DNA from 2 places in the Pollutimonas sp. M17 genome. Region 2 is predicted to be linked to the other one. Evidence: predicted binding sites of a transcription regulator. Region 2 holds the regulator's gene; the other holds the start of a gene.
The links. Region 2 encodes FNR, which switches genes on or off when oxygen is low (the NO sensors DNR and NnrR bind a similar motif). Its sites were predicted from a motif close to TTGATNNNNATCAA; they were not measured.

Region 1: the regulator FNR is predicted to act here: its motif matches at 10,677-10,690, upstream of OEG81_RS13850 (sulfite oxidase).

The regions. Positions count from the first base shown of each region.
Region 1 covers NZ_CP107548.1:2,935,910-2,950,750, reverse strand. The annotation lists gene otnC (3-oxo-tetronate 4-phosphate decarboxylase) at 1-244, opposite strand, end outside; gene otnK (3-oxo-tetronate kinase) at 241-1,509, opposite strand; gene denD (D-erythronate dehydrogenase) at 1,506-2,480, opposite strand; gene OEG81_RS13890 (FadR/GntR family transcriptional regulator) at 2,594-3,394, shown strand; gene lnt (apolipoprotein N-acyltransferase) at 3,427-5,061, opposite strand; gene OEG81_RS13880 (HlyC/CorC family transporter) at 5,067-5,954, opposite strand; gene ybeY (rRNA maturation RNase YbeY) at 6,019-6,498, opposite strand; gene OEG81_RS13870 (PhoH family protein) at 6,488-7,504, opposite strand; gene miaB (tRNA (N6-isopentenyl adenosine(37)-C2)-methylthiotransferase MiaB) at 7,501-9,084, opposite strand; gene OEG81_RS13860 (cytochrome b) at 9,438-10,025, opposite strand; gene OEG81_RS13855 (hypothetical protein) at 10,168-10,545, opposite strand; gene OEG81_RS13850 (sulfite oxidase) at 10,746-11,972, shown strand; gene OEG81_RS13845 (c-type cytochrome) at 11,981-12,322, shown strand; gene OEG81_RS13840 (XRE family transcriptional regulator) at 12,549-12,866, shown strand; gene OEG81_RS13835 (class I SAM-dependent DNA methyltransferase) at 12,972-14,765, shown strand; gene OEG81_RS13830 (BsuBI/PstI family type II restriction endonuclease) at 14,762-14,841, shown strand, end outside.
Region 2 covers NZ_CP107548.1:2,256,994-2,271,834, forward strand. The annotation lists gene OEG81_RS10695 (OmpA family protein) at 1-290, opposite strand, end outside; gene OEG81_RS10700 (DUF802 domain-containing protein) at 287-2,380, opposite strand; gene OEG81_RS10705 (DUF3348 domain-containing protein) at 2,393-3,145, opposite strand; gene OEG81_RS10710 (autotransporter domain-containing protein) at 3,349-6,642, shown strand; gene OEG81_RS10715 (hypothetical protein) at 6,770-6,925, shown strand; gene OEG81_RS10720 (DMT family transporter) at 7,031-7,900, shown strand; gene clpB (ATP-dependent chaperone ClpB) at 8,347-10,941, opposite strand; gene OEG81_RS10730 (LysR family transcriptional regulator) at 11,116-12,045, shown strand; gene fnr (fumarate/nitrate reduction transcriptional regulator Fnr) at 12,194-12,922, shown strand; gene OEG81_RS10740 (hypothetical protein) at 12,948-13,202, opposite strand; gene OEG81_RS10745 (FixH family protein) at 13,233-13,469, opposite strand; gene ccoG (cytochrome c oxidase accessory protein CcoG) at 13,487-14,841, opposite strand, start outside.

The DNA.
Region 1 (14,841 bases), 680 kb from region 2:
CGTACATGGCGCGATGCAGGAAGGCCTCCTTGGAAGGAGGTGCGCCGGACAGCAGCTTGCCGTTCCAGTCCAGCTTGGACAACTGCGCGGGATCCAGCGCGCCCAGGGAGCTGTTGGTGGGCGTCAGCAGCCAGCCGTCGTCGGTGCGCACGCTGATGTTGCCGCTGCTTCCGGCGGTCAGCCCGCGCTGATGCAAAGAGGCGCCGAAGCGGCAGATTTCCTCGCGCAGCCGGGACTCGCTCATGGCAGTTGGCTCCAGGCCTTGGTGAAGAAGTCGGTGGCGCCGAAGTTGCCCGATTTAAGGGCAAGCGCGATGGGCGTGGCGCCCAGGCTGACTGTCCAGGGCACACCCGGGTCGATGGTGGGGCCGATGCGCAGGCTGCGCACGTCCAGCGCGGTGACCACAGCGCCCGAGGTTTCGCCGCCCGCCACGATCAGCTGCCGCACGCCCGCCTGGACGAGCCGTTTGGCGATTTCCGACAGGGCTTCTTCCACCAGCGCTCCCGCACGATCCACGCCCAGCTTTTCCTGGGCTACCTTGACGCGGTCGGGGGATGCGGTTGCATAGACGATGACCGGCCCCTGGCCGAGCAAGGGTTCGGCCCAGGCCATGGCTTCGGCCACCTGGTCTTCATTGGCGGCCAGTCGAAGGGGGTCGATGGCATAGGCGGGCGTACCGCGCTCGACGGCGTCGGCCAGCTGCGCCTGAGTGGCCTGCGAACAACTGCCACAGACGATGGCGCGCAAGCCTTGCGTTTCGGGCAGGTCGCTTGCAGCATCCTGTGCATTAAGCAGGCCTTGCGCGCGGAAGTTCTGCGGCAGGCCCAGCGCGATGCCCGAGCCGGCGGTGACCAGGGGCAGGTCCGCGCAGGCGGCGCCTATCTGCAGCAGGTCGTCGTTGGAGATGGCATCGACGATGGCCATGCCTACGCCTTCGGCCTTCAGGGCTTCCATGCGCTGCTTGATGGCCTGCGCTCCGGCGGCGACGGTGCCGTGCTCGATCAGGCCGACTTTCTTGGTGGTTTGCCGCTGCAGGACCCGTTGCAGATTGGAATCGTGCATCGGAGTCAGGGGATGGTGGCGCATGCTGCTCTCGGCAAGCAGGACATCGCCCACGAACAGGTGGCCCTTGAATATGGTGCGCTTGTTTTCCGGAAAGGCGGGGCAGGCGATGGTGAAGGGCGTATCGAGCGCGGCCATCAGCGCTTCGGCGACAGGCCCGATATTGCCTTTATCGGTCGAGTCGAAGGTGGAACAGTACTTGAAATAGGTCTGGCGGCAGCCTGCGTCGCGCAGCCATTGCAGTGCCGCCAGCGATTCGGCCACGGCCTGCTCGGCGGGCGTGGTGCGCGACTTCAGGGCAATGACCACGGCGTCGGTGCCGTCGGGCACCGGTTCTTTGGGTATGCCTATTGTCTGTACCGTGCGCATGCCCGCATGCACCAGCATGCTGGCCAGGTCGGTGGCTCCGGTGAAATCGTCGGCAATGCAGCCCAGCAGTATGCTCATGGTGTCTTGTCGTCTTGCAGATAGGCGCGAATGATATCGCTGAAGTTGGTGTCGGAGGTGAAGCCCAGCGCCTTGGCGCGTGTGGCTTCGAAGTTTCCGGGCCAGGAGTTGACGATGCGTTTCACGGCTTCGTCTTCGCGCCATTGTATGCGCTGAGCGACCTCGCCGCCCGCTACGTCGGTCAGCGCATCGGCCATTTCACGCACCGTTACGGACAGGCCGGGCAGGCTGAGGATGCGGCTGGCTTCAAAGCGGCTGGCGTCCAGTTCGTGCCCGTGTATCAGGTTGCGGATGGCCTGGCGCGGCGACATGAGCCACATGCGCGTATCGCCGTTGACCGGGCACACGGCTTCCTGGCCGTTGAGCGGTTCGCGGATGATGCCGCTGGCAAAGCTGGAGGCCGCTTTGTTGGGGGCGCCGGGCCGCACGGATATGGTGGGCATGCGCAGGATGCGGCCGTCTATATAGCCTTTGCGGCTGAAATCGTTGACCATGAGTTCGCCCATGGCCTTTTGCGCGCCATACGAACTTTGCGGCACGGGGCTGAGCGTGTCGGGCACGGTTTCGGGAAGTTCGCCGCCAAAGACGGCCACCGAACTGGTAAAGACCACGCGAGGCTTGGTGCCCAGCGACTTGGCGCGCTCCAGGATCTGGCGCGTGGCATCGAAGTTGATTTTCATGCCCAGGTCGAAATCGACTTCGGCGTGTCCGCTGACGATGGCGGCCAGATGGAAAATACTTTGCGTGTCGGGCGTGATGGCCCGCGCGATGATGGCGGGGTCGGAAATGTCGCCCACCAGTACGTCGATGCGAGGGTCCGAGAAGCCGGCCGGCGCGGCGATGTCGACCATCGTGATGCGCGAAATTTTTTCCGGCTGGCCGCTGCGCCCGGTGAGCGAGCCTTGGGCTAATAATTGTTTGGCCAGCTTGCTTCCCAGGAAGCCGGCCGCGCCTGTAATGGCGATGTGCATGTTATGGCTCGCTAAATGTTGTCATACAAATTGCTTATCAGTTTATGGATTAATCTGTATCATGTCAACATAATGAACGACCGCAACATACTGATAAAAACACGGGTGTATTCATGGATGGCTTGACCGGATCCGGCAAAAAATCGGCAAAGAAAAACGGCACCCTGGCCGACCAGGTGACCCAGGTCTTGATGCGGGAAATCAGGGACAATACCTTTCCGGTCCATTCGCGCCTGCCCTCTGAAATCGATATGGCCCAGCGTTTCAGCGTAAGCCGGACCGTCATCCGGGAAGCGATTTCACGGCTGAAGTCCGAAGGGCTGGTGGGTTCCCGGCAGGGCAGCGGAACCCGGGTGCTCGAACCCAATGTGGCCCGGCCGTTCAGGCTGAATATCGATCTTCACGACTCCCTGCAGGCGGTATTGCGCGTCATTGAATTGCGCCGGGGCATCGAGGGCGAGATGGCCGCCCTGGCCGCCGAGCGGTGCACCGATGCGCAGCGCGCGCGCATCCGTAAAGCCTTCAACAATATCAAGAAGGCGGAGCGCGCGGGCGGGGATGGCGTGGACGAGGACGTCGCCTTCCATACGGCCATTTCGCAGGCCAGCGGCAATCCCTTGTTCACGTCGCTGTTGTCCTTTCTTGGCCAGTATGTGCGCAGCGCCATCCATGTCACGCGCAACAACGAGGCGCGCCGCGACGACTTCAGCCTTCAGGTGCAGGCCGAGCATGCCGCCATCATGGAGGCCATTTCAAAAGGGGATGCCGAGGCGGCGCGCGCGGCGGCGCTGAATCACGTCGAGCACGCGGCGATACGCCTGCAGTCGGCCGACGAATCCTTCTGGACGGCCGATGTCACCCGCGTGGCCCGCAGCCTCTCGATGAACCACGACGAGCGGGCCGATCAGCAGTAGGCAGCCAAACGCCACCCGGCCGGATCTTCGGATCAGGCTTGAACAGGCCGGCGCCTGCCCAAGCCGAACCCCAGCAGCAACAGCAGCGCGGACCACGCCAGCACGGGGATATTGCCCCAGCGCACATAAGGCGTCAGGCCCTGCATGCCCTGGACTTCGACGTCCAGCACGCCTTTGACCATGGGGTCCAGTGCGGCGCGCACAACTCCGTTCGGATCGATGGCGGCAGTCATGCCGGTATTGGTGGCGCGTATCATGGGCCGCGCCGTTTCCAGGGCCCGCATGCGCGAAATCTGCAAGTGCTGGCGCAATGCCCACGAGTCGCCGAACCAGCCCAGGTTGCTGAGATTGACCAGCACGCTGGCCCCGGGCCCGTATGTCGGGCTGGGGCGCACGGACTGGATGATTTCCTCGCCGAATACGTCTTCATAGCAGATGTCGGGCGCCACGAATTGATCGCCTATCCGGAACAGGTCCTGGCGCGGAGCCCCGCGATTGAAGTCGCCCAGCGGGATGCGCATGGCGTCAACGAACCAGCGGAAGCCGGGTGGGACGAATTCGCCGAAGGGAACCAGATGATGCTTGTCATAGCGCATGCCGGGCTGTCCGGCGCGCAGCGCATCCAGCGATGTCCCGCCATCGAAGGCGATGGCGCTGTTGGTGTAGCGCTCCCCGCCGTCGACGCGGTCGTGCAGCGGGATGCCCATCAGGATGCGGGCATCGCGCGTCTGGGCGATGTCCAGCCACTGTCGCCATCTTTGCGCAGGAATGGCGTCCTGGAACACCGGCATCACGGTCTCGGGCAGGACGATCAGGTCGGGGGCGTCGGCGGCCTGCTTGGGCGGCAGGGCGGCCAGCCGCATATAGGTGGCGATGCCCTGTTCGATAAGCCTGGGATCGAATTTTTCCGATTGGGGGACGTTGCCCTGCACCAGGCGCACCATCATCGGCGTGCCCAGGGGTTGCGACCAGGCGATGTGGCCCAGCGCAATGCCGATCAGGCCGCTGACGATGGCCAGGCCCACGGCCACCGCCGCCTTGGCGTCGTTCTCGGTGTCCTTGGCGCAAGCCAGCAGGGCGATGGCGCCCGACGCAAAAGCGGCCAGCCACGCCAGTCCATACACGCCCAGCACCGGCGCCCAGGGGGCCAGCACCCCTTCCACGTGGGCATAGCCTATGTTCAGCCAGGGCAGGCCGGTAAACAGGGTGCCGCGCAGCCATTCGGCCAGCGTCCAGCTCGATGCCCAGATGGCGGCCGCCAGCAATTGCCAGCGGTAGTTCGAGAAATTACGCAGATGACCGGCCGCCAGCCAGCGAGCCAGCGCGGTGGCCAGCGTGGTGAACAGCGCCAGGCCCGCCGCCAGCAGCAGCACAGCGGCGCCCGCCAACGGGGCGGCCATGCCGCCATAGTCGTGCATGCTGATATAAAGCCAGTAAAGGCCCACCGCGAAGTTCGCGGCGCCGAACAGGAAGCCGCCGAGCGCGGCCTGGCGGACGGTGCCGGCGCGAAAGACGTAATAGGCCAGGATGGCCAGGGCGAAGATCTGCACGAAGGGCAGTACCCAATGAGGCAGGGGGCCGGGCGCGAACGACAGGGCATGGACCGCGCCCAGCAGCGCCAGGCCGGCATGCCAGGGGGTATGGCGGCTCGGTGTAGGAATGCTCAAGGGATTTACTCGCTGGCGCCGGCGGGGGCCAGCGGATCGGCGCTGTCGTGCTTGATGTGCAGCCACAGGGCACGCTTGGCATCGGCTCCCACCACGGTGATGTTCAGGCCTTGATGGCTGATGCTGTCTCCGCGCCGGGGGATGCGGCCCAGCTCCGCCGCCAGCCAGCCGCCCAGCGTGTCGTAGTCGTCGTGCGGCAGGTCGGTGTTGAAGCTGCGGTTGAAAATGTCGATTTCGGTAATGCCCATGGCCCGCCAGCTGTTCGTGCCGGTCTGGAATATGGTTTTCTCGGCGTCCTCGTCGTACTCGTCCTCGATGTCGCCGACGATCTGCTCCAGGACGTCCTCCATGGAAACCAGGCCCGAGATGCCGCCATGCTCGTCGACGACGATGGCCAGGTGATTGCGGCTGCTGCGGAAGTCGTGCAGCAGCACGTTCAGGCGCTTGGTTTCGGGAATGAATACGGCCGGGCGCACGAGCGGGCGCAGGTCGATGGCCGGGTTGGTGATGGACAGCAGCAGGTCCTTGGCCAGCAGGATGCCCACGATGTTGTCACGGTCGTCTTCATAGACCGGAAAGCGCGAGTGGCCGGTTTCGATGATCTCCGGCAGCACTTCGGACAGCGGCTTGCTGATGTCCAGCATATCCATCTTGGAGCGCGGCACCATGATGTCGGCCACGGTCTGGTTGGCCACTTCAAGGGCGCCGGAGATCATGGCGTAGGATTCGCCGTCGAGCACCTGCCGGTCGTGGGCGGCTTCGAGCACAGCCTTGATGTCTTCGCGGTCTTCGGGCTCCGATGGCCGCATGAATGCGGTGAGCCGTCCAAACAGGGATTTCGATGCGTTTTTTGCCGGGCGGGGCTCGGCGTCTGATGAGCTAGGTTCTGGCATTGTCCAAGGGACTTGATACAGGAGGGTTTAGCATAACCGAAAATACCCGCCCGGGTGCGCGGCCTCAGGCCTGGTAGGGGTCGGCGATGCCCATTTTTCCAAGTATCTCGACTTCCAGCGCTTCCATGGTGCTGGCTTCGTCGGGGTCGATATGGTCGTAGCCCAGCGCATGCAGGACGCCGTGCACGGTCAGGTGGGCGGCATGATCCAGCAGCGGCTTGCCCTGCTCGGCCGCTTCGCTGTGCAAAACGGGCACGCACAGCACCACGTCGCCGCTGGCCGTGCCGTCGGGGCCGGTGCCGTATTCGAAGGTCAGCACATTGGTGGCATAGTCCCGGCCGCGGAACTCGCGGTTCAGGCGACGGCCTTCGTCGGCGTCCACCAGGCGCAGGGTCAGGACGACGGCGCGCAAGGCGTCCGCCTCGGGGCCGTCCGCGCGGGCGATGCCGCGCAGGGCGTGCAGCACCCAGCGGCGCAGGCGCCAGCGAGGCAGTTGGTCGGCCGCCGTGGCGTACTGAACGACCAGGGACAGATCAGGAGACATGGTCGCCGGCTTTTTCGTAGGCATCCACGATGCGCGCGACCAGCGGATGGCGCACCACGTCGCGGCTGGTGAAGCGGGTGGTGGCGATGCCCTGCACCGACTCCAGGACGTCGACCGCATGCAGCAGGCCGCTGGCCTGGCCGCGCGGCAGGTCCACCTGCGAAGGGTCGCCGTTGATCACCGCCTTGCTGCCGAAGCCGATGCGGGTCAGGAACATCTTCATCTGCTCGGGAGTCGTGTTCTGCGCCTCGTCCAGGATGACGAAGGCATGGTTCAGCGTGCGCCCGCGCATATAGGCCAGCGGCGCGATCTCTATGGTCTGCTTCTCGAACAGGCGCTGCACGCGCTCGATGCCCATCAGGTCGTAGAGCGCATCGTAGAGCGGGCGCAGGTAAGGATCCACCTTCTGCACCAGGTCGCCCGGCAGAAAGCCCAGCCGCTCGCCCGCTTCCACGGCGGGGCGCGTCAGCACCAGGCGCTGGACGGTTTCGCGCTCCAGCGCATCGATGGCGCAGGCCACGGCCAGCCAGGTCTTGCCCGTGCCGGCGGGGCCGATGCCGAAGGTGATGTCGTGCCGCAAAATATGGTTCAGGTATTCGCGCTGGCGCGGCGTGCGCGGGCGCAGGTCGGATTTCCGCGTGCGCAGGTTCAGGCTCTGATCGTCGACCGGGGGGATTTCCGGAAGGGCGGCCGGCTCGGCGGGGGCTTCCCCGGATACCTGCGGGCGCCCGGCGCCCAGTTCGACCATACCCAACTGGATGTCGTCCACCGACAAGGCCTTGTGCACGGCGCGCCGATGGAACCACTGGAGCGCCTTGGCGGCCGCTTTCGCCTGCTCGCCCGTGATCGACACATGATCGCCGCGCCGGCTGAGGCTGACATTCCAGCCATCGGCGATCTGGCGCAGGTTTTCATCCAGCGGCCCGCACAGATTGGCCAGATGGGTGTTGTCGCCATCCAGCTTGACGGTGACGGGGCCTTTTTTGCCTTGAGCGGTTCGCGTCATGCGCGTTCCCCGCTGATCACGATTTCACCCTTCAGGGAATTGGTCATGGTATGCGTGATACGCACGTCGACCATCTGGCCGATGAGGCGCGGCTGGCCCACGAAGTTGACGATGCGGTTGTTCTCGGTGCGGCCCGAGAGTTCATTGGGATCGCGCCGCGAGGGCTTTTCGACCAGGATGCGCTGAATGCCGCCCACCATGGACTGGCTGATGGCATTGGCCTGTTCGTTGATCAGGGCCTGCAAGCGATGCAGGCGCTCCAGCTTGACCTCTTTGGGCGTGTCGTCGTCCAGGTCGGCGGCGGGCGTGCCGGGCCGGCGGGAATAGACGAAAGAGAAGGACTGGTCGAATCCGACATGCCGGATCAGGTCCAGGGTTTTCTGGAACTCGGCTTCGGTTTCGCCCGGGAAGCCGACAATGAAATCGGACGACAGCGTCATGTCGGGACGCACCGCGCGCAGCCGCCGCACAATGGACTTGAACTCCAGCGTCGTGTAGCCGCGCTTCATCGCCGCCAGGATGGTGTCGCTGCCGGCCTGCACAGGCAGGTGCAGGAAGGGCACCAGCTTGGGCAGCGAACCGTGCGCTTCGATCAGCCGCGAGGTCATTTCCTTGGGATGCGAGGTGGTGTAGCGTATGCGTTCGATGCCGGGAATTTCATGCACATATTCCAGCAGCATCGCGAAGTCGGCGATCTCGGGGCCATCGCCCATGGGGCCGCGGTAGGCATTCACGTTCTGGCCCAGCAGGGTGACTTCCTTCACCCCCTGGTCGGCCAGGTCGGCAACTTCCATCAGCACGTCGTCAAACGGGCGCGATACCTCGGCGCCGCGCGTGTAGGGCACGACACAGAAGCTGCAATACTTGCTGCAGCCTTCCATGATGGAGACGAAGGCTGCAGGGCCTTCGACGCGGGCCGGCGGCATGGCGTCGAATTTCTCGATCTCGGGAAAGCTGATGTCGACCTGCGAGCGGCCCGACTGGCGGCGCTGCGCAATAAGCTGCGGCAGGCGGTGCAGGGTCTGCGGCCCGAACACCACGTCGACGTAGGAGGCGCGCTTGATGATGGCTTCGCCTTCCTGGCTGGCCACGCAGCCGCCCACGCCGATGATGAGGTTGGGGTTGCTCTGCTTCAGGTGCTGCACCCGCCCCAGGTCCGAGAACACTTTTTCCTGCGCTTTCTCGCGCACGGAACAGGTGTTGAAAAGGATGATGTCGGCTTCGTCCGGGTTCTGGGTGATCTCGACGCCTTGATCCTCACGCAATACGTCGGCCATCTTGTCCGAATCGTATTCGTTCATCTGGCAGCCGAAGGTGCGGATGAAGAGTTTGCGGGTCTTGGCGGCGGTCGGGGTTTTGGATGCCTGTGCCTGCCCGGCTGGGGTGGGCTCTTCAGGAAGCAGTAGTGCTGTCGACGCTTCGGGCTCTTCAGGGATCAGCAGCGTGCCGGATATTTGGCCTGCGCTTTCAACCGCCTGTTGTGTGGACGCTGTAGGCTCTTCGGGCAACAGGAAGGCGGATGGCTTTGCAGGCGTGGCCGCAGAGGCGGTGCCAGGCCGCTTGATGGTGATTTCTTGCATGATGATCGCCGTAACGGGTGTATATCCCGGGGGCTGAAATGTAAAGGGCTTATTGTACCGTTAACTCTGTTTTTCCTACGCGTTCTGTCGTCCCTGGTCTGTCTTCCGTTGACGCCGCAGGCGGGGCCGCATGGCGATTCCGGCACGGCGTGCTTGTTTCCGCGTCTTCCTCGTCCAGGTGGGCGTCGGCCGAACTCCCTGCGCTTCGCTCCGGTCAGACAGCGGCCGACGACGTCCCCCGCCTTCCCTTCGGAAGCACGCGGCGCACGCCTACCGCCGGAATCGCCATGCGGCCCGGTCTGCGGCTGCATGAGAGAGAATGAAAGAGCTTGATTTGCGACGCTTCCCCTGGTTCAGGGGTTTGCGCTATTTGTGTTGGTTTCCGCAGAGCCTGCGGTATTCGCGTTGCCCCAGAAAGGCAGCATGGCCCGTAGCGCGCTGTCGCGCAGTATGAAGTGATGCGCCAATCCAATGGCGGCGTGGGCGCCAGCCAGGTACATCAATACATTTCCGAGCGTCCCGTGGATGTCTTCAAGCTGTTTTGAAAATGCCTTGTCGGTCACTGGTACATGTGGCAGCGCGATGCCGAGAAAATTCCAGTCGCTGGGCGACCACAGGCGGTTGGCGATGCCAAGCAGCGGCACGGCAAACAATAAGGCGTACAGCGCAAATTGCACAATACGGGCCAGCCACTGCTGCCATGAGGGCGGTGGCGGGGCGATGCGGGGACGTTCACCACGCAGACGCGCCATAATCCGCGGGATCATCATCAGCAGAATCGCTATGCCAAACTGGATGTGAGCCCATTTGAATACCGCGCGCATGGCCGAGCCCTTGGGGGACCAGCCGTGCGCGTAGATCAGGATAAGGACCAAGGTAAGAAGAACAAATACAAGCCAGTGGAATCGCCGGACCGACAAAGGATAGTGTGAATCGTTCATAGAGACTTTGATGGTCGTATCGAAAATAGGATGAAAACGTGCAAGAGGCGTACGCTTCCAGTTTACGCTTCAAGGTCGATTCAATATTTGCTTTTTAGTAGACAGTCAGAGAATTCACTGGCAATCGACTTTCCGTACAAGTTCATTTTTTTGCAATAATCATTACGCCTTCAGTGATGCTGTAACCGTAGCCATAGCCGTAGCCCCACCCTCCGGTTTGATGGCCGCCGCCACCTTTTTTATATTCCCAGTTGTACTGTCCAGACGTAATATCGGAAACGGAAACGACTTCATACCCACCCTTGTTCAATTCTGAGATGGCTTGACTTACGTCGTCGGCGAGCCGAGCGCCATCAATCTCGCAATCGGACCAGCCGGTTTGTTCCCAGCGCTCTTCTTTGCGTACAACGTCTTTTTGCCCGCCAAAGAATCCTTTAGTTTTCTGGCCGGTAGGCACCTTTACGGTTCGGGTTTTTCCTACTGGCTTAAAGAAAGCTTCTACATAAACGACTTTATTCATTGTTTCCTCTAACAAGCCTAAGACGGAAACAATATTACACAAATAGAATTATTAACAAAATAAGCCTGCTTGCGGAACTGTGGGATAGCACGATACGACACCAGACTAATTGATCTTTGCTTATTAGGGCTATGATATAACTCAAAAATATAAATATATGATTCAATAATATAAGGCTAGTCTCTCAACAGGAGGAAGACATGGAAAAACTGACTAATGCAGGCCGTCGCCGCATGCTGGTGTCAACCGGTAGCGTTGTAGCTTTGGCTGGTTTGGGCGGTCCGGCGCACGCCGATACCGGTGCCGCGGACCCCGGCGCGGGCGGCTCGGCCGCCAAGCCCTTGCCCGGCTACGCCAGCTGGAAAGACGCCGACAGTATGATCGTTCATAGCGCGAACACGATAGAAACCCGGCGAACGGCCTTTGGAAACAGCGTCATCACGCCCATTGACCGCCTGTTCGTCCGTAATAATGTCGCGCCGCCCACCGATGCCAGCATGGTCAAAGAGCCCGACAGCTGGACGCTGGAGGTCAGCGGCGTTGCCAAGCCGCGCAGCTTCACCGTGGCCGAGCTTAAAAAGCTGGGATTGACGGCCGTACCCATGGTCCTGCAATGCTCAGGCAACGGCCGGGCCTGGTTTCCCCATAAGCCCAGCGGCACGCAATGGACGGTGGGCGCCGCCGGTTGCGTGATTTTTGCCGGCGTGCCGGTCAAGGCCGTGCTGGAAGCGGTGGGAGGCATGGCGGACGGGATGGTCTACATGACCAGCACGGGCGGCGAAGCGATTCCGCAAGGACTGGATCCCAATACCATCAGAGTCGAGCGTTCGGTGCCGATTTCGGCCATCGAGGACGCCATTCTGGCGTGGGAGCTGAACGGCCAGGCCCTGCCGCTGGCGCATGGCGGGCCCTTGCGCATGATCGTGCCCGGCTATACGGGCGTGAACTCCATCAAATACATCAAGCACCTGGCCTTCACCAAAGAACAGTCGCCGGCCAAGATACAGCAAACCAGCTATCGGTGGACACCGGTGGGCGGCAAGCCCAGCCCAAGCGAAGACTCCATCTGGGAAATGCCGGTCAAATCCTGGATCAACTATCCGTCCGACCCCGATCAAACCATTCCGGCGGGGCGTGTGCAGATCAGCGGCGTTGCCATGGGCGGGATGACCGCGGCCAAGTCCATCGAGGTCTCGGTCAATGGCGGCAAGGATTGGCAGAAGGCGGAGTTCGTGGGTCCAGATTTGGGCAAGTATGCCTGGCGTGAATTTGTCTTCAGCACCGATCTGGCCGCCGGCACGCATGAGCTGGCCTGCCGGGCCACCAACGAGGCTGGCGACACCCAGCCCGAAGAGCGCCGCGAAAACAATCGCGGCTACATCAACAACAGCTGGCGCGACCACATGGTGGTGGTCAAGGTCGCCTAAGGAAAGAAATGAAGCGTTTTGCGTTATCGGCCGCAGCAGGCTTGTTATGGATGGGCATGGCGGGGGCCAGTTGGGCGGAGGGCGCCGACCCCCAGCAGTTGGAGAAGGGCAAGGCTCTGTTCATGACGGGCGCCGTGCCTGCCTGTGCGGTGTGCCACACCCTGAGCGACGCCGGGGCAAGCGGGGCCATCGGCCCGGACCTTGACGAACTCAAGCCCGATGCGGCGCGCATCAAAAAGGTGTTGCAGGAAGGCATGGGCGTCATGCCTTCCTTTGCCGATACCCTGGACGAAGCCTCCATGGATGCCATAGCGGCTTATGTCGTGCACGCGACGGGCGGCGGAAAGTAAGCAGCTAGACCTTGGGTCCGTCAAGCAGTAAGCAGGAAAGTCCGCCTCGCGGGCTTTTTTGCGTTAAAGATGCAAATTTACATCTGTCTGTTCTAACTAAATAGAAATAGGCATAAATTAATGTGTTTCGATGAGAAAAACACATTAATTTGTTTTAAATGCACATACGATTATTTCATTAAGAAATTGTTGTATGTGCGACGCATTTTTGAGTATGATTTACGCCATGACATACAAAGAGTTTTGTCGACAGTTGGGAAAGGCCGGGTTAAGCATTCGCGAGTTTGCCGAACTTATAAAAATGAACCATAACTCGATCACTAACTGCGCTAAGAAGGGAGAGGTTCCGTCGCACTTAGCGGTGATTTCTGCGCTACTGGGTGAGATGGGCGAGCAAAAAATAGATTTTCGCGCCGTTTTGTTCGATATCGAAATTGCTCCGAAAAAGCCGCGTGGCGGCGCTGCGAAAGGGCGTTTCGGGGGCAGCAAGCAGACAATTTTGGATTTGTTCGCACCGGAACCGAAGGAGGTTGTATCGGAATAGCGGGCTGTATCGCTTATAGGCAACAAAGCACAGGCCCCTGTATGCTGTTGTTATATACAGTTAAAATGGATGCAAGGCTATTCGGTAACTTATGCGAGGCAAACTATGGGTGCGATTCCGCAATTTAATCTACAACAGTCGCTCGACACCTTTCACGACCCGAAGCAGCAGTATCTCGCCATGAAATCGATGGCCCGCGGCTATGCGGAAGGGCTTGCAGAGCCCGGTAGATTGGCATTGGTGCAAGTTTTTTGTGTTTCGATGGTATGTGGCTATTGGGATACAGTAGTTCACGCCAAAGGAAAGCAATTAAAGATTAAATCCCCTCCTTTCGGAACTACTGGGCTTGATCCCATAGCAATGAAGTTGGCTTCGGAAATTGGAGCACTTGTTGCCCAGTTTCCCGCCGCTGATGCGGGCTATCTGATCGGCAGTGTGTACACCGTGATGTTGCCGGAATCGATGCGTTCGGCCCTTGGCGCGTTTTACACACCACCTTCATTGTCAGAACGCTTGATCGACCTAGCCGTAGCAGCCGGATTCGATCCGGCCAAGCACAGCGCCTGCGATCCGTCATGTGGCGGCGGAGCATTTCTTGCCCCAGTGGCGGCCCGGATGCTAAAAGCAGCGCCCGCAGGCAGCCCGGAATTGACACTGCGGCGGATAACCGCGCGCTTGCGTGGTAGTGAAATAGACGCTTTTGCTGCGTGGATGTCTGAGGTCTTATTGGAAGTCACCTTGCTGGACTTGGTCATCACCAGCGGGAAACGGACATCGTCAGTCGTGAATGTCGGTGATTCGCTGGATTTGGATGATGCCTTCGGCACGTTTGATTTGGTGATTGGTAATCCACCCTATGGCAGGGTCACACTTTCTGATTCTTTGCGCCAAAAGTTTTCACGAAGTCTTTATGGACATGCCAATCTGTATGGTGTATTTACCGACTTGGCCTTGCATTTGTGCAAGCCCGATGGGGTTATAGCCTATGTCACGCCAACGTCGTTCCTAGGCGGACAATACTTCAAGGCATTGCGTGCCTTGCTATGTGCTCAAGCGCCTGCCCATGCCATAGATATCGTATTTGGTCGGGACGGGGTTTTTGATGATGTTTTGCAGGAAACGGCCCTGACGTCCTACCGCAAGCATGCACAGCCATCGCCCGTCGTGGTCTCGAACGTAATCACTGGCGCTCACGACAAGGCCGAAGCAACATTAATCGGAAAGTACAGACTCGATGAGAACGGTGGCCCATGGCTGTTACCGCGCTCGGAACAACAAGCATCTTTTTTCCAAGATTTGCGCAAGATGGAGACGCGGCTTTCTGATATTGGTTATGGCGTCTCCACTGGGCCGTTGGTCTGGAATCGGCATAAGGCCCAGTTAAAATCAGCAATCAAGGGTGAAAACGTCTATCCCTTGATTTGGGCGGAATCCATCGCCTCTGCAAAGTTCGTCTTTTCCGCTGCGAAGAAAAATCATGCTCCCGCTATCGAGGTGCTGGATAGTCAGCCTCATTTGCTGACCAAAACGTCGTGTGTGTTGGTTCAGCGTACGACCTCCAAAGAGCAGGCCCGACGTTTGGTATGCGCCGTTCTGCCAACAGACTTTCTGGTCAAGCACGGCGCGGCTGTCATCGAGAACCACGTCAATGCTATTTATCCAACTGTTTCCGACCCGGACATCACGCCCGAAACCATTGCAATGCTACTGAATTCCGTCCCTGCGGATGCTGCATTCCGTTGCATCAGTGGCAGCGTTGCCGTCTCTGCATATGAGCTCAATGCGCTGCCTTTGCCGACCTTGCACCAAATGAAGCAGCTCCAGATCCTGATACAAAGCCAAGCCACGCAAGCTACTATTCAGAACGCAATCGGGCGCTTTTATGGAATACGTGAATGACGTGGCCAGCTGTTCCAGCCTTAAGCACAGTAACTGAACGCTTGCCTCTGATATTTCCAGAAGGCGTCGAAAACCG
Region 2 (14,841 bases):
GAGTTCAGCGCAAACAGCACGCTGCCGCTGATCCCGATGCGCCCATCCACCAAGGTGACCCGGCCTTCGGCCAGCGGCCTGGCCAGCGCCTGCTCCAGGGTCTTGCGGCGCTGCGTCTCTTCCTGGCGATGATGGATTTCCTCTTCCAGCCTGGCGGAAAGTTCCAGTTGCACGCCGATCACGCCCACCAGAACCAGCACGAAGGCGCCCAGCAGCACCGACATCAGGTCGCCGAAGACGGCCCATACGGGCGCCGTCGGCTCGACGCCGGTGTCCAGTTCGCCGCTCATGCCGGTACCGGGCCGGCGCTTGCCTGCCGGCCCGCCATCTGCTGCAGCTCTTCGATGATCTGCTTCTGCGACATGATGCTCAGATCGATGACCTCTTTCGCCTGCGCCACGTAATAGGCAAGCTGTTCGTCGCTGCGCGCCATCGATTTGTCGAGCACCGCTTCGATGCGTTGCAGATGCTCCATCAGGGCCGCGTTCGATTGGCCGAACGACTGCACGGCGGCCCCGAACGCGTCGCCCAGGCTGGCCACTTCGACGGCGCTTCCGGCGACCTGCGCGGCGACCTGGCCGATCCTGTCGGTTTCGGCCTGTACCTTGTCGGTGAACTGGGCGCCGACGCGATCCAGCACGTCGGCCGAGCGGGCCAGCAGGGCATCGACGGCCCCGCGTTGTTCGGACGAGGCATGATTCACGGCGTCGAGCAGCGTTCCCAGCGTTTCCATGAGCCGGTTGCGCTCTTCCAGCATGGCATTGTCGCGCGCCATGCTGTCGGAAAAGGCCTGGCGCACTTCGGCAACCAGACTGGCCGCCGCCTTGGGCGCCTCCGCGGTGGTTTGCATCAGTTCCGCGATCTGTGCGATGGTGCTGCCCGCCTGCTCCCGCGCCTGCGTCGATATATGGCCGGCGGTTTGCTCCAGGATTTCGCAAATTTGTTGCTGGCGGATGGCGGCCTGGGCGCCCGCCTCTTCCCACTGCCGGCTGAGCGCTCCGGCCGTGCCCTCGAGCGCGGCGCTCCAGGCTGCCAGCCGCTGTTCGTCCTGGGCCGCCAATTGCGCCCGCAGTTCGCCATGCGACTGGCCCACGGTCTGCACCAGCGAGGTGGAATGCCGCTCAAGCGCCGACACGGCAGCCGTCAAGGCGCGCTGGTTCCCGTCCGACAGCTTCTCGCTGGCATGCTCGTGCCGGGCCAGCGCGGCGCTCCATGCTTCGGACATCGTATCCGCCGCCGCGTCCATGCGGGCCGAGACCTTGTCCAGCAGGATGGCGGAGCGCTGCTCGAATCCCTGCGAGTAGCCATCCAGCGATACGCGCAGATCCGCGACCAGCGAGTCGCTGGCGTGCCGATGCTCGGCCAATGCGCCCTTCCAGATGTCGGCCACCGTTGCCGACGAGGACTCCACTCGGCTGGACAAGCCATCCAGCTGCTGCTGTACGGCCTGCGTGATCACCTCATGCAGCGTCGCGGTGTCCCGGGCCAAGCCGGCCATCGTGGCCTCGACAGCGGGCTGGACCGCCGCGGCGGCCAGGCGAGCACCTTCGGCGACGCCTTCCTTCAAGGACTGCTCCACGGAAGCCGCCAGTCGCATGTAGGCGGCGTCGGCCTTGGCATGGAAGTCGTCCTGCCTGGATGCCATCCTCTCATTCAAGGCGGCGTCATGCCGCTCCATCGCCGTCATCATGGCCTGCAGCCTATCGACGAGCTCCGCCATGCCCAGCGTCTGCTGCCGCAGGAGCTTGGAGTCCTCCTCGCGCTGATAAGCGGGCGAATACAGGCGCAGCGCGGTCCCGATCTTTGCGTCGAGCATCTGCGCCGCCCGGATGCGCTCGCGGCGGCACAGGGCGGAGAGCAGCCCCAGCATCGCGGACGCGGCCACGCCGGCGACCGAGGTGCCGAAGGCGAACCCCAGGCCCTTGACGGGCGCGGCCAGCGACGCGCGGATCGCCTGCAGGTCGGTGGCGCCCTCCAGAGCAAGGCCCGTGCCCCTCAAGGTGGCGACCATGCCCAGAAAGGTGCCCAGCATGCCCAGCAGCACCAGCAATCCCACCAGATAAGGCGCCAGCACCGGCCCCGGCAGGCCGACACGCTCGCCTTCGACGCGCTGGCGTACTGCAACGCGCAAGCCGGGATGCATACTGGAGAGCCAGTCATCCAAGCTGTCCGGAGGCCCGGACAAGCCTGCCAGCGCCTCCGTCAGCGTGGACGTCGCCTGCTTGTAGCGAAACAGCTCCAGTGCGCCCGACAGGTAGACAATGATGATGAGGGCCGTCACGGCCAATGCCAGCAAGTTCGACGCCACATAGCCGGCGCCGATCCAGCATGCCACGGCAAGGCCTACGGCGAAGACAAAAAAATGAAGGAATCGATTCATAGGGTTTGTGGGTTAACAGGCACGGAGGGCGGCCAGCAGGCCTTCCACCGCTTGTAAACGAATGTGCAGCTCGGCAAGCAGCACGCTGCGCATATCCTTGTCAAAAACATCCAGCCATGCGCCGCTATCGGCCGCCGGCGAACGCGCTGATGGCGCATCCTGGCTGGGCGCCGCCAGCGCGGTTTGGCGCAGGCGCTCGAAGCGCGCTTCGAGCAAAGCCGGCACGCCGGCCAGCAGGCGGTATTCGCGCTCATTCAAGGCCTGCTCCATGGCGGCATCCACGCCCGCCAGGCCGGCCATTTCCGGCGCCTTGGCAGCCAGCTTCCCGCGCAAGCGGCAGCGCAGGTTGGTGATGCCGGCCTCCATCGCCTGCTGCAAGGAAACGTAGCGCCGGCGATAGGTCGCGAACTCGGCCGCCTCCGCAGCCTTGAGGCCGCCTTGCACAACGGCGGCCCTGGGCGCCCGCTGCCTGAGCACCGGCGGCGCGTTGACACTAGCAATGGCGCGCTGCAACTCAGCCTTGACGCGGTCATAGTCGCTTTGCCCTGCGCAGGCAGCGGGATCCTCCCCGCCCGCCTCGACGGAAGGCGCGGAGCCATTCAGGGCCGCGGCCAGGGCAATGGCGTCGGCCCAATCCAGCCACTGGCCCAGGCGATCCGGAAGCGATGGCCCTGGCTCGAGGATATCGGCCTCGTTCAAGCGGGCAAGCAGGCGAATGAGCGCCGGCCCGCTGGAACTTGTGCGCCGTGGGAGTTCTTGCACCATACCGCCCAGGACAAAAACCTAGGAGTTTACACTGGCGTGCCAGCCCAGATAGACCGGGCCGGGAATCGGATCCGGGTCATCCGCCGCCGGACCTCGTTTGTTCCATCCAACACACGCCAACACAAAACTTTGTTGTAATTTATTTTTACATATAGTTAAAATAAAGTTACACACAGGAAGGTCTAGCGAGGTTTATTGGCAGCATGAAGAAACGGAACACGCTCACTCTGGCCATGGTGTTTGCACTGGCAGCCCAAAACGCCGCAGCCTACGAAAGCCAGCTGGTTCGCCGCCCCGACGGAGAGGCGATCTTCGAATTGCGCTTCTTCAATGTGGGCGACGGTCCATTCATGATCAACGGATCGAATCCTCCTTTTGAATCCACCTGGAACCTGAACGCGGACCAGAAGGATAAGATCATGACCGCCATGCAGTACTGGGCGGAAGTCATCAACCCCGCTCCGGGGCAATTGCCGGCCATCGTCAATATCGGCACGATCGACGGCAACAACGCCTATGGATCCGGCGGCTCCAATGAAGAAGAGCCCGTCTCGCTGACCAATATCCAGGCCGCCCTGCTGAACCAGGAAGTCGACGAGTTGGTCTACGGCTCGCATGCGCAATTCGTGATGGGCAAGCTGAACTGGGACGAGACCGCCTATTTGCCTTCGCAAGTTCCTATGACCGGCAAGTTCGAGTTGATGCCCACCGCGTTGCATGAGCTCGCGCACGGCCTGGGCGTATCCAGCTCCGCTTACGACCGGGACGGCGAAAACACGGACACCCCTTACTTCCAGCCGTCACTGACCACCTGGGACACTCTGTTGCGCGATGACAACGGCAATCCGGCCAGGCCGGGGCAAGCCATACTTTGCGGCCCTTGTGCAAACGACACAAGCGATCCCACCGCTTTCGACGCCCGGCTGGATCGCGCCTACCTGACGGGCAGGCATATCGATGAAGTGCTGGCCGGCAGCATGCCGGGAGTACCGGTCAGCAACCTGGCCCACGGCGGCGTCGATCCCGCCTACATGAGCCATATCGAACTCAAGAACAGCGCGATGAGCCACCAGGACTACCGCAACTACACCAGCTTCATGGAAGCCGAGCTGGCCATCATGCAGGACCTGGGCTACGACATCGACCGGCGCAACTTCTTCGGTTATTCCATCTACAACGACAACCAGACCGTCGTCAACGATCACGGCTACTTCCAGCGCAACGCCCAGGGAACCGCTTACCTGCCCGGCACCTACAACACCGCCATGCTGGGACTGGGCCTGCACGTTTATGGCAGCCACAACACCGTCTATCAACGTGCCGACCTGCTCACCAGGGGGGCGGGCGGAGCCGGCATCCGCGTGGACGGCCGGGACAACACCATCGTCATCCAACCCGGAACCCGCATCCACGCCGACGGCCTGAATGGGCGCGGCCTGGCCTTCGCCTACGGGCGCGACCACAATCTCATCCAGCGCGGCGACGTCCAGGCCCTGGGCGAACTGGGCATCGCCGCCAGTTTCGACTTCGGCAACAATGCGATAGGCAGCGATGTGGAATACCGCGGGTCTTACATACAAGACGTCAATGGCGCACCTATGGCCACCCCGCTGGATGAGCTGAACGGAGCCCTGGTCGACCGCTACGACCTGACCGGACACCTGGCCGGAACCGCGGCGGCCATCTATATTTCGTCCAATGCCCTGGTCAACCAGATCAACGTCATGCGCGGCGCGCAGATCCAGGGCGACATCATCTCGCTCTACAAGCAGGAAGATGAAAATGGCGATCCGCGCCTGACCCGGCTCAGCTTTGGCCAATTGCCGGACACGCTGGGCCGCGCCACCGGCCAGTCCGATGCGGCGTTCTCGCTGCGCTACCAGGGCAATATCCAGGGCCAGAATATCGCCCTCTCCGCACAGGGAGGCCACACTTCGCTGAACGGCGATCACGATCTGCACAGCGTGCGCGTCGATTCCGGCGCCACCCTGGCCGGCAACAGCCGCTATACCCTCCAGGCGGGCCAGCTCTTTGTCAATGACGGCACGGTGTCGCCAGGAAACTCGCTGGGACGCATCGACATCGTCGGCGATTATCAGCAAGGATCCACGGGCACGCTGCAAATGGAGGTCGATGCGCAAGGCGGACATGACATCCTGGCCGTCAGCGGCCATGCCGACCTGGACGGCCGATTGGCCCTGTCGCCGTTGCAGGACTGGTATCCCTCGGATTGGAGCGCAAGCTTCGATCAGCTCGTCCAGGCCAACACGACCGCCGGCGCCTTCAGCACCGTACTTGCCGTATCGTCTTCGCCCACCCTGTCCTTCCAGGCGATCGGGACGGGCGGCGGTTCGTACCAGCTTAGCGCGGCCCGTCCGGCCCAGGCCTACAGCCGCTATGCCCGGGACGCCAACAGCCATGGGGTCGGACTGACCCTGGACCGGATTTCCGGTATCGCGCGGGCCGGCATCCAGCCCTTGTACAAGGCGCTGGACTTCTCCGCCCCCGACGGCAGCGGCATCGCCGCCGCACTGGAACCCTTGTCCGGGGCGGCCTACAGCGCCCTGTTGGCCGGCGGCCTGCAGCGCGAGCGGCAGATCGCCCAGATAGCGGGCGACCAGCAGCCGGCCGGCATTCAGCCCGACAGCCAATGGCGCGCCTACGCCGCAGCCTTCGGGGCCGGCGCATGGCAAAAGCGGCAAGGCGACCAGCTTGCCTATGACGCATCCACTTACGGCGCCGTCTTCGGCACTCGATCCCGGCGCAATGACTGGACCTTGGGCATCTATGGCGCACTGAGTCAGCAGACGGTAAAGCTGCGCGATGAACAGCGCGGCACGGGCCGCTCCAGCGCCCTGCATCTGGGCTTGCAGGCCCGCCACGCGCCGGATCCCCTGGCCGGACCTTACCTGTTCGGACAAGGCCAGATCGGCATCAAAGAAGGAAAAATGGATCGCAACGTAAGCATCGGCCAGTATCAAGGCAGGCACCACGCCGATTGGACCGGCTACAGCGGCGCGCTCAGCCTGGGCGGAGGCTACAACTGGGCGCTCTCGCCCGCCTGGAGCGCCGGGCCCGTCGCCTCCTTGGACTACACCTACCTGCACCGTCCCGGGCTGACCGAATCCGGCAGCGAGGCAAGCCGCCTGACGCTGGAGTCGGCCGGTTTCTCCTCACTGCGCGCCAGCCTGGGCGCGGGAGCCAGCCTGAATCTGCCGCTACGGAACGATGCCATGCTCACGGCGCAGATGCAGGTCGCCTGGGAGCGAGAACTGCTGAACCGGAGCATCAGCCAGCACGCTCACTTCGCCGCTTATCCGGACCAGCCCTTCAGTACCCGCAATACCATCGTGAGTGCCGATGCCCTGGCCATCAGGGGCGCCTTGCACTATGCCGCCACCCCGACGCTAAGCCTGAGCGCCAGCCTGTCCAGCCAATTCCTGCGCGCCGGCTACCGCTCGCTTACCGGCAACCTTGCCCTGAACTGGAAGTTCTGATCGACATATGGTCGCGGCGCAAAGCACAGCTGGCTCACAGGGCATGAGGCATGCTATATTTTTTGCAAGCGGCCTCCGCCCGATCGGACAGCGCCCTATACCCAAATCCGCATAGCAAGAAATCCGCATGACATCGTTTGCCCACTGCAAATCGCCCGCCTTGACCGCGCACCACGCGGCGGACGGTGCGCGTGCCGCAAACCCGCCCCCCTCTTCCGTCGCACCTCCGGCGAACATCGCCGCGGCAAGCCTGCATCCGCCGCGCGCCATCGCCCAGGGCTGATTCACAGCCCGCCACCCGGCCCCGTCCTCCATGCTTGACTTCGGCTGACGCCGTTGCGTCAGCCGGGCGGACGGGCCTGCTTCCCATTCGACGGTTGAGTTCAACATGACCACAAAATCCCCCGCATGGTCCGCCTATGCCGCCATGTCCATTTTCGTGCTGCTCTGGGGCAGCGCGGCCATCTTCACCCGCTGGGGCCTGGACCACGGCTCCGTCTTTGCACTGCTTATCCTGCGCTTCGCGCTGGCATTGGGTGCGCTCCTGCTGATCGGGCTGCCCGGCAGGCGCTGGCTGCCGGCCCCGGGAACACGCCGCCAAGTCGCCGCGACGGGACTGCTGCTGATAGGCAGCTACTCCGTCTGCTATTTCCAGGCCATGGCGCATGGCATCACCCCCGGCCTGCTGGCCACCCTGCTGGGCGTCCAGCCCATTCTTACCCTCTTGCTGACCGAGAGGCGTTATTCCCCCTGGCGGCTCGCCGGCCTGCTGCTGGCCCTGTCCGGCCTGACGCTGGTGGTTTACCAGAGCCTGGCCCGCGCGCATTTCTCGGGACTGGGCATGGCTTTTGCGCTGGCGGCCCTGCTATCCATGACCCTGGGCGCCATGCTGCAAAAGCGCAGCCGGCAGGCGCCCGCGCAGGTGCTGCCATTGCAATACGCCGCGACCCTTGGCCTGTGCCTGCTCCTGGCCCCCTTCCAGCCCTTCCATGTCGAGTGGACCGCGGGCTTCCTGATCTCCCTGCTCTGGCTGGGCCTGCTGATTTCCGTGGCGGCCCAATTGCTGCTGTACCGGATGATACGCAGCGGCAACCTGGTCAACGTCACCAGCCTGTTCTACCTGGTGCCGGTGGTCACCGCCATCCTGGACTACCTGATCCTGGGCAACGCAATGCCGCCATTGGCCCTGGCGGGCCTGGCGGCGATACTGGCCGGCCTGGCCCTGGCATTCCGGCAAACGGCGGCGAATGCCAACTGACAATCCCTCCGCCATCAATCTATAGCGCCTTGGCTATCGACCGCTTCCAACTAGGGCATCAAGCCGGCTATTGCGCTCGCCCACTCATCACCGACGCAGCCGGTGGCCGGGGGTGGGGCCCGGCCGGCGGTCAGGCAGGCGCCGCGGGCTTCCGAAGGGAAGCCGGGGGCTTTCGGCGGGCGCTGTCTGACCGGAGCGGCACGCAGTGCCGCGCAGGGAGTTCGCCCGCCACCCGGCTGGACGAGGAAGGCGCGGGTAGTCCGGCCAAGGGCCGGACCGCCAGCCGTGCCGGCAGGGCCCCACCCCCGGCCGCCGGCGCCGCAAGAATAAATAAACCGGTAGCGTTAAATAGCCCGCCATCAGGCAAGAAACCAATAACGCCCGCCAACAAAAAAAGCATGGCCGAACCTCGGTCCGGCCATGCTTTCCTACCGCAACGACACAAATTACTGCAGCGTCCGTGAGAACACGAACTTGTCGCCCTGCCAATCCACAGGCACCACGTCCTTCGGACCGAACTTGCCCTCCAGGATCAGGCGCGCGATCGGATTCTCGATATGCTGCTGGATCGCCCGCTTCAAGGGACGCGCCCCGAAGACTGGATCGAAGCCCGCGCGCGCCAGCTGCGCCAGAGCCGCATCCGACACTTCCAGGCGCATCTCCTTCTGCGCCAGCCGCTGCCCCAGCCGCTGAAGCTGGATCCGCGCAATCGACTCGATGTGCTTGGCTTCCAAGCCATGGAATACCACCACCTCGTCGATCCGGTTCAGGAACTCGGGCCGGAACGACTGCTTCAGCTCGTCCCAGATCACCTCCTTCACCACCTCGTACGGCTGCCCCGCCATGCTCTGGATATGCTGCGACCCCAGGTTCGACGTCATGATGATCACCGTATTCCGGAAATCCACCGTGCGCCCCTGGCCGTCGGTCAGCCGGCCATCGTCCAGCACCTGCAACAGCACATTGAACACGTCCGGGTGCGCCTTCTCGACCTCGTCGAGCAGCACCACGCTGTAGGGCTTGCGCCGCACCGCCTCGGTCAGGTAGCCGCCCTCCTCATAGCCGACATAGCCCGGGGGCGCCCCGATCAAGCGGGCCACCGAATGCTTCTCCATGAATTCGCTCATGTCGATGCGTATCATGTGGTCGTCCGAATCGAACAGGAAGCTGGCCAGCGCCTTGGTCAATTCCGTCTTGCCCACCCCGGTCGGTCCCAGGAACAGGAAAGAGCCATAGGGCCGGGACGGATCCGACAGCCCGGCGCGGGAACGGCGTATCGCGTCGGCCACCAGGCTGACGGCCTCGTTCTGGCCCACCACCCGCTCGTGCAGGAAATCCTCCATCTTCAGCAGCTTGTCGCGCTCGCCCTGCATCATCTTGGCCACGGGTATGCCGGTCGCCCGCGATACGACTTCCGCGATTTCCTCGGCTCCCACCTGCGTGCGCAAAAGGCGGGGATGCTCCGACGCGCCGGCTTCCTGCTGGCCCGCCTCGGCGGCCTGCAAACGGCCTTCCAGCTCGGGCAGCTTGCCGTACTGCAGCTCGGCCAGCTTGTCGAACTGGCCCTTGCGCTGCAGCTCGGCCATCTCGGCGCGCGTGCGTTCGATCTCCTCTTTGATCGCCTGCGAGCCCTGCACCGCGGCCTTCTCGGCCTTCCAGATTTCCTCGAAGTCGTTGTACTCGCGCTGCAGCTTCAGGAGCTCGTCTTCGATGGCCTTCAGCCGGCGCTGCGAACCTTCATCCGTATCCTTGTTGACCGCTTCGCGCTCGATCTTCAATTGGATGATGCGGCGATCCAGCTTGTCCATGACCTCGGGCTTGGAATCGATTTCCATGCGGATGCGGGCCGCCGCCTCGTCGATCAGGTCGATGGCCTTGTCGGGCAGGAAGCGGTCGGTGATGTAGCGGTTGGAGAGCTCGGCCGCCGCCACGATGGCCGGATCGGTAATGGCTACGCCATGGTGCAGTTCATAGCGCTCCTGAAGGCCGCGCAGGATGGCAATGGTGGATTCGACATCGGGCTCGTTGATGAAGACCTTCTGGAAGCGGCGTTCCAGCGCGGCATCCTTCTCGATGTACTTGCGGTATTCGTCCAGCGTGGTCGCGCCTATGCAATGCAGTTCGCCGCGCGACAGGGCGGGCTTGAGCATGTTGCCGGCGTCCATCGCGCCCTCGGCCTTGCCCGCGCCGACCATGGTGTGCAATTCATCGATGAAGACGATGGTCTGCCCGTCGTCCTGGGAAAGCTCCTTCAGGACCGCCTTCAGCCGCTCTTCGAATTCGCCCCGATACTTGGCGCCGGCCAGCAAGGCCGCCATGTCCAGGGACAATACCCGCTTGCCCTTCAGGGTCTCGGGCACCTCGTTGTTGACGATGCGCTGCGCCAGCCCTTCGACGATGGCCGTCTTGCCCACGCCCGGCTCGCCGATGAGCACAGGGTTGTTCTTGGTGCGTCGCTGCAATATCTGTATGGAACGGCGGATTTCGTCGTCGCGGCCGATCACCGGGTCCAGCTTGCCCTGGCGGGCGCGCTCGGTCAGGTCGGTGGTGTACTTGGACAAGGCCTCGCGGTTGGATTCGCCTTCGGAGTCGGATACCGACGCGCCGCCGCGCACCGCCTCGATGGCGGCTTCCAGCGCCTTGCGCTGCAGGCCCGACTCGCGCAGGAGCCGGCCGGTTTCGCCCTTGTCGTCGGACATGGCCAGCAGGAAGAGTTCGCTGGCAATATAGGTATCGCCCCGGTTCGAGGCCTCTTTGTCGGTGCGCGCCAGCGCCGCCTGCAAATCGCGGCTGGCCTGGATATTGCCCTCGGCGCCCTGCACCTGGGGGAAGCTTTCGATCTGCGTGTTCAAGGCCGGCCCCAGGCGGTTGGCCGCCACGCCGGCGCGCGCCAGCAGGCTGGCCGCACCGCTGTCCGTATCGGCCAGCAGGGCCGCCAGGACGTGGGCCGGCTCGATATACTGATTATCGTGCTTCACGGCCAGGCTTTGCGCGTCGGCAAGGGCCTGCTGGAACTTCGTCGTCAATTTATCGTATCGCATAATATGGTTTTCACTGAAATGGGAGAGCATGTGCTCGAATAGTGAATATGTGCGGCCGGAACAGGCATTTTCAAGGGCGTTTGCGGCCGCCGCGGACCGAAGGCGTTCCCCATGCTGATACTATTGCACTTGGCCCGGCCCCGCACTGACTGGCCGCCTACCTGACACGCCAGCATGGACAAATTCAAACAACTCGAAAGCTTCGTGGCCGTTGCGACACTGGGCAGCCTGTCGGCCGCCGCCCGGGCCGAAGGCATCGCCCCGGCAATGATGGGCCGGCGCATCAGCTCGCTTGAAGCGCGCCTGGGCATCAAGCTTCTGGCGCGCTCCACCCGCCGCCTGTCCCTGACCTCGGAAGGCGCCGAACTGTTCGAAGAGGCGCAGCGCATCCTGCGCGAACTGAATGACGCTGAATCGCGCATTTCACAGGGCAGCATACGGCCCAGCGGGCATTTGCGCGTCAGCGCGCCGGCGGGCTTCGGGCGGCGCCACGTGGCGCCGCTGATACCCGAGTTCGTCGCCGCCTACCCCGAGGTCACCGTCACCCTCGACCTCAGCGACCGCCTGGTCGATCTCATCGAAGAACGCTACGACTGCGCCATCCGCCTGGGCGAACTGGACGATTCCCAGATCGTCGGATTGCGCCTGGCCGACAACAAACGCGTCATCGTCGCCGCTCCGTCCTACCTGCAGGAATACGGCCGCCCCAATACGCCCGACGATCTGGCGCAGCACAACTGCCTGTCTTTCGGCAACCAGGGCAATCAGGCCCGGGGGTGGCTGCTCAGGCAGGACGGGGAACTGCGCGCCGTGCGCGTCAAGGGCAATATGGCCTGCAGCGACGGATCGGTGCTGCATCAGTGGACGCTGGCCGGCATCGGGCTGGCCTGGCGTTCTTTGTGGGAAGTCCAGGAGGACCTGGCCGAGGGGCGCCTGATCAGCGTGCTGGACGACTACGCGGCCCCGGCCAACGGCATTTTCGCCATGCTGCCCGAACGCAAGCACCTGCCCCTGCGTGTACGCCTGTTCATCGACATGGTCAAGGCGCGCTATGCATCGCCCGCCTACTGGAATCCCACTGGCGAAAAAACCACACTCAGGTGACAAGCAAGGGATTAAAAGCCCGCTACCGTATACTTGATGCATGTCATGGCAAGGGATGCGCCAGTCTCCCTGACTGAAAGCTTACAATGAAGCATACGGCCCTTAGCTGGCCGCCGAACCTTACTTCCTCGCCCACGAGGACGATTGAATGCAGAAAAAAATTCCTGTTACTCCCAATTCGACGCGCTGTTCCACTTGCATGCTCAGCGAAATATGCCTGCCGCTGGGCATGCCGCGCAATGATGTCGCCAAGCTGGATGAATTGGTCAAGGAACGCATCCGCATCCCCAAGGGGAGTGCCCTGTTCCGCCTGGGCGACAAGACCGAAGCGGTGTACGGCATCCGGTCGGGCTCCCTGAAGACCCAGCTGGAGGATTCCTCCGGCCAGGTGCAGATCACCGGCTTCCTGCTGCCCGGCGAGATCCTGGGCATGGACGGCCTGCTGGACAACACCCATGTATCCCACGCCATCGCGCTGGAAGATACCGAAGTCTGTGTCATACGCATAGACGAAATGGACCAGCTGTCGCAGCATCTTCCAGTGCTGCAGCAACAGTTCCGGCGGCTCATGAGCAAGGAAATCAGCCGTTCGCACCATCTGATCATGGCCCTGGGCGCCCTGCGGTCCGAGCAAAGGCTGGCCGCCTTCCTGGTGAACCTGTCGCAAAGGCTGGTTGTGCTGGGCTATTCGGCCAGTGAATTCATCCTGCGCATGAGCCGCGAGGAAATCGGCAACTACCTGGGCCTGACCCTGGAGACCGTCAGCCGTCTGTTTTCCCGCTTTGCGCGGGAGGGGCTGATCCGGGTCCAGCAACGCGAGGTCCACATCCTGGACATGCGCAATCTGCAGGCGCTGGCCGGCACCGACTGCGGCTGAGGGCCGCCCCGCCGCTACGCGGCGGTTATTGCTCTATGGGATCGCCGAACTCGTCGACCAGCTGGCCGCGAGGCGCCAGGTGCAGGCTCAGGGCGCTGGACAAGGCGGCCATCAGCCAGAAAAGAAAGAATCCCCCCGCATACACTTGCTGGCGAGTAGCTTCCATATAGCCGAAAAAGGCGATATCCAGGGGATCGACCATGGCGAATACCGCTGCACTGGTGGCCGCGCCCACCAGGAACGAAGGCCATAAAATCCACATCAATGAACGCCACCGCATAAAGGTCTCCCGTCGTATTCTTTTGCTTGCCTAAGGTTTTGAAGGCGGCGGAGTCTGGGTTTGCTTGCTGACGACCAGGCCGCGCTTGACGCCCCCGTCGGTAATGGCCTGATCCCCAAAATTCTGCACCGCCAGCACAATGGTAATGATACAGCCAACGACGGCCGCCGCCGGGCCGGCCATGAGTATCCATGGCCAGGGCTCCCGCCACCAGGGCTTGCTGCTGTTTTCGGGCCCATTCGCGCCAGTGGGTTGGGTGTCGGACATGGTGCTGCCTCCTGGAATCATTTTGGCACAAAAAAGCTGGAACGCTCGACGACGGTCGTTTCGCCTTCCTCGCCATAGCTGCCCACCACGGTGAGCTCGATATCGTGCAGGCCCGCGTCGACCTTGCCGGCCGGCGCCCGTACCACGATGGGCACCAGCCGGTTCGACGCCGGATCGACGTGGACTGTGGTCGCGCCATGGTCGGCCGTCATGATGGACAGCTCGGGCAGACCGCTGGCGCCCAGGGTCAGCTCGACCGGCGACTCGGACGTGTTGATGAACTGCAGGCGATAAACGTTCTCTATCATGCCGCCCGCCACTTCGCGGCCCAGTACGCCCCGGTCGCGGATGACGTCCATGCGCAGGTTCGTGCGCGTGGCCAGCGACACCACGAAGCCAATGACGATCAACCCCAATATGAAGGAGTAAGCCAGCACCCGCGGCCGCAGCATGCGCTTGCGGACCTGGCTTTGCGTCATGCCGTCGGCGATGGCGCGCCCGGAGGTATATCGGATCAGGCCTTTGGGATAATCCATTTTTTCCATGACCTGATCACAGGCGTCGACACAGGCGCCGCAGCCTATGCACATGTATTGCAGGCCGTCGCGGATGTCGATGCCGGTGGGGCAAACCTGCACGCACAGGCTGCAATCGACGCAGTCGCCCATGCCGGCTTCCTTGTGGTCGATGCGGCGCGAGCGTCCGCCCCTGGGCTCACCGCGCACATGGTCGTAGGTCACCACGAAGGTGTCGTCGTCGACCATCACGCTCTGGAAGCGCGCATAGGGGCACATGTATTTGCAGACGGCTTCACGCATGAAGCCCGCGTTGCCCCAGGTCGCGAAGGCGTAGAACACCATCCAGAACCACTGCCACGGCCCCAGGGACAGGGTCAGCAGGCCCATGCCCAGTTCGCGTATGGGCGCGAAATAGCCGATGAAGGTGGAGCCCGTCCACCAGGCGATCAGCAGCCAGACGATGTGCTTGGATGCCTTCAGGCGTATCTTGCGCCATGTCCAGGGTTGCTCGTCCAGGCGGATGCGCGCCAGCCGGTCGCCCTCGATGCGCCGCTCGACCCACATGAAGATTTCGGTATAGACCGTTTGCGGACAGGCATAGCCGCAGAACAGGCGCCCCGCCATCGCGGTGAACAGGAACAGGGCGAAGGCCGAAACCACCAGCAGGACGGCCAGGTAGATGACGTCCTGCGGCCACAGCACCATGCCGAAGATGTAGAACTTGCGCGCGGCCAGATCGAACAATACGGCCTGGCGGCCGTTCCATTGCAGCCAGGGCAGTCCGTAGAAGATCAATTGCGTCACGAACACCATGACGATGCGCCAGCGCGCGAAGATGCCCGACACCGAGCGCG